2 linked regions of the Terriglobus roseus genome follow. The main gene of each other region encodes a partner of the protein of the gene in region 2 in a complex. Links are inferred from orthologs where the notes say so. Each region holds a gene or a part of one and is shown on either strand. Other genes may lie near its edges. The genes, in order: dnaG and dnaB.

What was found.
Region 1: the proteins of dnaB (region 2) and dnaG are in contact, whole or in part, in a crystal structure (PDB 2R6A), measured with the Geobacillus stearothermophilus proteins. The link is inferred for Terriglobus roseus from one-to-one orthologs. Residues at the interface, in WP_033016901.1 of Geobacillus stearothermophilus: Ser13, Glu15, Ala16, Gln18, Glu91, Leu92, Asp94, Ala95, Val96, Pro97, Thr98, Ala99, Ala100, Asn101, Tyr104, Tyr105, Ile108; in WP_049624496.1 of Geobacillus stearothermophilus: Lys456, Leu457, Leu458, Pro459, Ala460, Asn463, Ala464, Leu467, Leu535, Leu536, Ile537, Ala538, Gln544, Glu545, Asp548, Tyr549, His552.

The regions. Positions count from the first base shown.
Region 1 is NZ_LT629690.1:3,479,867-3,483,078, forward strand. What follows is about bases 239-3,130. They hold dnaG (DNA primase), read left to right. Parts: upstream 239-741; coding sequence 742-2,520; downstream 2,521-3,130. Other genes in these bases: BLT38_RS14615 (molybdenum cofactor synthesis domain-containing protein), read left to right, coding at 239-377; BLT38_RS14620 (cupin domain-containing protein), read left to right, coding at 381-728; BLT38_RS14630 (RidA family protein), read left to right, coding at 2,559-2,990; BLT38_RS14635 (RidA family protein), read left to right, coding at 3,014-3,130. Outside these bases: more of BLT38_RS14615, read left to right, coding at 1-238; more of BLT38_RS14635, read left to right, coding at 3,131-3,212. UniProt on the Escherichia coli protein: RNA polymerase that catalyzes the synthesis of short RNA molecules used as primers for DNA polymerase during DNA replication.
Region 2 is NZ_LT629690.1:4,136,916-4,140,177, reverse strand. What follows is about bases 89-3,030. They hold dnaB (replicative DNA helicase), read left to right. Parts: upstream 89-836; coding sequence 837-2,225; downstream 2,226-3,030. Other genes in these bases: BLT38_RS17305 (sugar phosphate isomerase/epimerase family protein), read right to left, coding at 2,713-3,030; BLT38_RS17310 (cold-shock protein), read left to right, coding at 2,442-2,645; BLT38_RS17320 (DUF5076 domain-containing protein), read right to left, coding at 219-515; BLT38_RS17325 (VOC family protein), read right to left, coding at 89-203. In the rest of the region: more of BLT38_RS17325, read right to left, coding at 1-88; more of BLT38_RS17305, read right to left, coding at 3,031-3,262. UniProt on the Escherichia coli protein: The main replicative DNA helicase, it participates in initiation and elongation during chromosome replication. Travels ahead of the DNA replisome, separating dsDNA into templates for DNA synthesis.

The sequences.
Region 1 (3,212 bases), 660 kb from region 2 along the record:
TGCAGGACGAAATCGCCAGTATTCAAGCCCGTTTGCGCGTATGGATAGCAGACGCAGAGATCGACGTGATCCTCTGTGTTGGCGGCACCGGCATCACCGGACGCGACATAACTCCAGAAGCCCTACGTCCTCTTTTCGACAAGGAGTTACCCGGATTCGGTGAGTTATTCCGCATGCTCTCCTATCAAAAGATAGGAACGGCGGCGATGTTATCGCGTGCTCTGGGAGGAGTTAGTGGCGGTAAATTGTTGTTCGCTCTTCCCGGCTCAACCAACGCCGTACTTCAGGCATGGGATGAGATACTTGTCCACCAGTTTGATCGTCGCACACGCCCCGGAAATCTTGTGGCACTGATGCCTCGCCTGAAGGAGAAGTAAGGTATGCCTACGCGCATCGTCGATACCAGCAACGCAGAACATTACACATGGGGCATCGACTGCGATGGATGGCATCTGGTCAAAGGCGAAGAACTCAGCGTGATCGAAGAACGCATGCCTCCGGGACGCAGCGAGGAGCGGCACTCCCACACGAAGTCACGGCAGTTTTTCTTTGTTCTCGAAGGCGAGCTGACGATGGAAGTAGAGCACCATGACTTCGTCATCAGAGCCGGCAAAGGGGTGGAAGTCCATCCCGGCCAGGCGCATCAAGCCATCAACCGCAGCCAGGCCGATGTACGCATGCTCGTCATCAGCCAGCCGCCCAGCCATGGCGACCGCACGCCAGCGTAACCTGTAAGCAGCAGTGGCCGACGACTTCAAAGAACAGGTAAAAACCGCCACCGACATCGTCAAGGTGATCGGTGAATACGTGCGCCTGCGAAAAAGCGGCGCGCAGAACTTCAGCGGCCTTTGCCCCTTTCATCAGGAGAAGTCACCGTCATTCAGCGTGAATGCGGCGCATGGATACTTTTACTGTTTCGGCTGTCATGCCAAAGGCGACGTGTTCACCTTTGTGCAGAAGATTGAGAACATCTCGTTTCCTGAAGCTGTTCGCACCGTTGCGCAGAAGATGGGCATTCCACTACCGAAGCGTGAATGGAACTCGCCAGAAGAGGCAGCTCAAGCTGGCTTGCGGCGACAACTCACCGATATCCACGAAGCTGCGACACAGTATTTCCAGCAGGCCCTGCAATCTACGGAAGCAGCGCGTGCGCGCGAATATCTCTCCAGCCGCGCGGTCAGTGCGGACTCCATTGCGATGTTCCGCATTGGATATGCGCCCGACGATTTCAACCACATGCGCGAAGCGCTTTCCAAGCACTTCAATGACGAGGTGATGCGCTCTAGCGGCCTGTTCTCTTCGCGCGAGCAGAGTGATGAAGGCAGACCCGTCGGTCCGCTGTATGCGCGCTTCCGCAAGCGAATCACCTTCCCCATCTGCAACGAAGCTGGCAAGACCATCGCCTTTACAGCACGCGCTCTAGACAGTGATGAAAAGAGCGGGCCTAAGTACCTGAATTCGCCCGAAACGCCGCTGTATACGAAGGGTCATGTTCTCTTCAATTTGGACAAAGCCAAAGCCGCGATTCGTTCGCAGGATTATGCGCTTCTCGTCGAAGGACAGATGGACTGCATCCGCGTGTTCACTTCCGGTTTGCAACCGGTTATTGCGACTAGCGGAACTGCATTCACAGAGCATCAGGTGCGCTTGTTGTCACGATTCACCAAGCGCGTCGTCGTCAACTTCGACCCCGATACCGCAGGCGCAAACGCTGCCGAGAAATCGTTAGCTTTGTTAACCGAAGCAGAGTTCGAGGTCCGCATCATGACGCTCGAAGGCGGCCTTGATCCGGATCGCTATGTTCTGGAAAACGGCATCGCGGCCTATGCCGAAGCATTGCGCAATGCGAAGCCGCACGCAGACTATCTGATTGATCGCGCACGCACGCTGTTCCCTCAGCGCACTGCCGAAGCCAAAGTAAAAGCGGTGAACTTCCTGTTGCCGCATGTGCGTCGTTTGCCCTCTGCGATTCAGCGCACACAGTTTGTCGATGACGCTGCACAGAAACTCGGCATCGACTCCTCCCTGATGCGGCAGGAGTTGCAACATGCCGCAACGCATCGCTTGGAAAGCGTCCGCAGCACCTCTGCGATGCAGTTGTCTGAAACAGAACGCATACTGTTGCGTGCACTGGTGCAGCCTGAGACAGATCGCGCACGCCAACGCGCCGCAAGCGAGCTCACCGCGCATCCTGAATGGCTCGATGGTCTTGCCGCAGCCGAATTGATCGAAGCGCTTGCAGGTGCTCCGCTGACAGATAACCCGCTGGAATCAGCACCGGATGATCGCAGCCGCGAGATGCTCGCACGCCTGCTGCATGAAGACGCGATCGGTGATCCCGCGATGCTCGCCAACGAAGTCGGCAACACGCTGCACACGCTGGAGCGCCGCCGCCTCGAACGCCGCAAAAGCGAACTAAAAATCCTCATCGCAGAAGCCGTACGCCGCGACGACGCCGACATGGTGACGCAGTTGCAGATGGAAGCCGTGGAAGTGAACCGCGCACTGCGCATGCTGTAACGAACAAAGCATCCCTCGTTTCTGTTCAGGAGGAAGATATGGCGATCACGCGTCGATCCTTTGCCACACGCGCACTCGCGCTTGCATCCATCCCCGGGGTAGATGCCGCACCGCGCAAACGCATTCATCGCATGGGACCAGCCACGTCCGCGGTCTATTCGCCCGCAGTGCAATGGGGCAGCCTGCTGTTTCTCTCCGGAAAAGGCTCAGGCACTGCACCCGATCCTGCGGACATTCGTAGCTGTACGAATCATGTTCTCGATGCCTTTGCAAAAGAGCTCGCCAATGCAGGCTCGTCGATGGAGAACGTATTGAAGATCACCGTCTATCTGCAACGCCCAGAGGACGTGCCTGCGATGAACGAAGTCTTTGCTCAGCACTTTCCGAAAGACCCGCCTGCACGCACCACCATCATCACACGCACACCTCATCCCACACTGGTTGAAATGGATTTGATCGCCGGCATCTGACCGCATGCGAGAGAATGAGAGACATGAGTACCGAAGAAGCAAAGTATCTTGCCATTAATCCGAACCATCCCAACGCGGGTATTTATTCGCCTGCGGTTGTCTTCGGCAATGTGGTGTATCTCTCGGCAAAGACTTCGTGGATTGCTCCAGAGCCGGACGACATCCGCGCCGCAACAGCCTATCTCCTGGATCAGGTGGAAAAAGAACTTCTCAATGCCGGTT
Region 2 (3,262 bases):
GAGGTGGTTTCCCAGCCCAGGATGGTGAACTGGGCGGGTTCCACCTTTGGCATCTTTGCGAGGCGGACCATGTTTGCGCCGCTGCGGAAGACGACGGCGAAGCCGTCATCGCCCACGAACGTGAGACCCAGGATGCCTTCGTAAAACGCCTTGGCACGATCACCGTCGGTGATGGGTGCGAATCCGATCAGCTTTCCATTCATGGCTGCCTCCGGTTGCTATTGCACGCTGCCGCTTACGTCGTCCGTTGGTGCGTCGAGTTCGGCTTCAAACCCGGCGCGGATCTGTTCCAGGAAGTCTTCGGCGTCCACCTGCTCGTCCTGCTGGGCGTGGGCTTCGGCGATGTGGCGTGCAAGGTCAGCCAGCAGCAGTCCCCATGCGGAGGGATCTTCCCACATACCAAAGGCGAGAGCCACGTGCTGTTCGCCATTGGCAATCCATACACGCAGGACCTCCAACGAACGGGGATCGCGCGATGCCGCGGCGGGAATGGGTAAAGAGTCTTTCTGTGACATGGGTTTCTTCCTCAGGATTCACAGTAATCCACAGTTCCAAGAGGCAATCCACAGGCTGTGTGTGGATAACTGGTGCAAACGTAACTACAAAGGCAACTGAGAGCTTACATGGCTTGCTAACAGACTGTGAATAATTGAGTCCGACGGAGTTGCGACTGCTGCATAGTTTGGGCAAAAGCAGGCCTGTGGAAGAGGCTGTACTCTGAACAGGGCAGCCGCGGCAATACCTGTTTCGTAGGAGCGCGGACTGCATATTCTGTAAAGACGCAATGCTGCACCCGCTCCACGAGCGCCGGTAGTTAAGCGCAGGAGAACACACCCATGGCAACCTTCCTCCAGATCGTCGAGCGCGACGGGCTTCCCGCTTCCGTACATACGGAACGCGTGATCCTTGGCGCCATGTTGTCCGACCCGGTTGCCGTTGTGGATGCCACGGCGAAGCTGATTGCGGACGACTTTTCGCTGGACTCGCACAAACGCATTTATGGCTGCATGCAGGAACTGTCAGACATGGGCCATGCCATCGACTTTGTGACGGTGGCCGAAGTGTTGATCCGTCGCAAGGAATTGGAGGCGATTGGCGGGCGTCCGTATCTGATCTCGCTGACGGAAGATTTGCCGCGCCACCTGGCGATTGAAAACTATGTGCAGGTGGTGAAGGACAAGTCGATCCTGCGCAAGCTGATGCAGGTGTGCGAGATGGGTTTGAATCGCGCCGCCGATCAGAGCGAAGTGTCGCTGGATGTGTTGGGCGATGTGGAGAACCGGCTGATGGAGATCAGCGAAAGCGCCATCAAGCGCGGGTTCTCTGATATTGGGCAGATTGTTACGGAGAGCTTTGGTTCCATTGACCAGCTTTACGAACAGGGCCGCGAGATCACCGGCCTGGAGACGCATTACACCGAGTTCGATCGCATGACGAGCGGCTTGCAGAAGGCCGATCTGATGATCATCGCGGCGCGTCCTTCCATGGGCAAGACGGCGTGGGCCATCAACATTGCGCAGAACTGCAGTGTGCGCGATCAGAAGGTGGTTGCGGTCTTCTCGCTGGAAATGTCGAAGGAGTCGTTGCTGCGCCGTATGTTGGCCAGCGAGGCGCTGGTGAACAGCCGCAAGATTCAGACAGGCTTTTTGCCGCGTGAGGACAAGCAGAAACTCATCAATGCGCTGGATCGGCTGATGAGTTCGAAGATGTTCATTGACGATACGCCGGGCATTACGCTGACGGAGATGCGCGCGAAGGTGCGTCGTTTGAAGCAGCAGGAGGGTTCGCTGGACCTGATCTTGATCGACTACCTGCAGCTGATGACGATTGCGGCGAGTGGCCCTGGCGGACGCAAGCCGGAAAACCGTACGCAGGAAGTGTCACAGATTTCGCGTGGTTTGAAGGCGCTGGCCAAGGAAATGAATGTGCCGGTGATTGCGCTGTCGCAGTTGTCACGTGGAAGCGAACAGCGACAGGGCGATAAGAAACCGCTGCTTTCGGATCTTCGTGAATCGGGTTCGATCGAGCAGGACGCGGACGTGGTGTGCTTCATCCATCGCGAGGAGTACTACGACCGCGAAAACGAGGATGTGAAGGGGCAGGCGGAGATCATCATCGCCAAGCAACGTAACGGCCCTACGGGTTCGGTGAAGATGGCGTATCTATCGGATTACACGCGCTTTGAGAATCTTGCACCGAGTGGTGGCGGCGGCGGGGATTACTAGTACTTCGTGCGGTTCTCGACGCTCCGGCGTGGTTCGGGCTTCGCGCGAATAAATTCAGTTAGATGAGTGCCCCGGCCAACCAAAAAGTGGCGGGCTGGTATCCTATTAAGGATCGTAGGATTCGATCTGGTCATTTTGCGTGTTTCTGGTTCCACCGTCACCGCATTACCTCCACATTGCGTTCGTCGGTACATTCAGCTTTACAAGGAACAGAACATGGAACAGGGCACAGTTAAGTGGTTCAACGATGCAAAGGGTTTTGGATTTATCAGCCGTGCAAACGGTGGTGGTGATGTATTCGTTCACCACACCGCAGTGCAGTCCTCGGGCTTCCGTTCGCTGGCAGAAGGCCAGACGGTTGAGTTCGAAGTGACCAAGGGACCGAAGGGTCTGCAGGCTGAGAACGTTCGCCCTCTGTAAGCGAAGGTTTCAGTAACAAGAAGGGGATGGCCTTAGGCCATCCCCTTTCTTCTTGCTTGCTACGGAGTTATGCGAGTTGCTGCTTCCACTGCGCGATGCGCTCGATGGCGAGGCTAATGTCCTTGTCGCGCTGTTCTGCGTTGGGTTCTTCGCGTTCGATGATGAGCGGGCCGGTAAAGCCGATCTTCTTCAGCAGAGCGATGAAAGCGGGGAAGTCCACTTCACCTTCGCCCAGCGCGACTTCATGGCCGAGCTCACCCAGTGCTTTTGGCGATGTGCCGTCTTTGCAGTGCACTGAGAGTACATGCTTCTGCAGCAAGTCGAGCGCAACGATGGGATCGCCGATGCCGTAGAGGGTGATGTTGGCGGGATCGAAGTTCACACGCAGGTTTGGCTTCTTCACCTCTGCGAGGAATTGCAGCAGCGTGTAGGCGCTTTCCTGTCCTGTTTCCAGAGTGAAGCTCTGACCGTTGGCGGCGCATGCATCGCAGAGTTCGCGTGCAATGCCAACGAGTTCGGTGAAGATGGGCGATGCGGGTTCTTCGGGGATGAAACCGATGTGGCATGACAGCGAGGTGATGCCAAGAGCCGCAGCGAAGTTCGACGCTTCCTTCGTG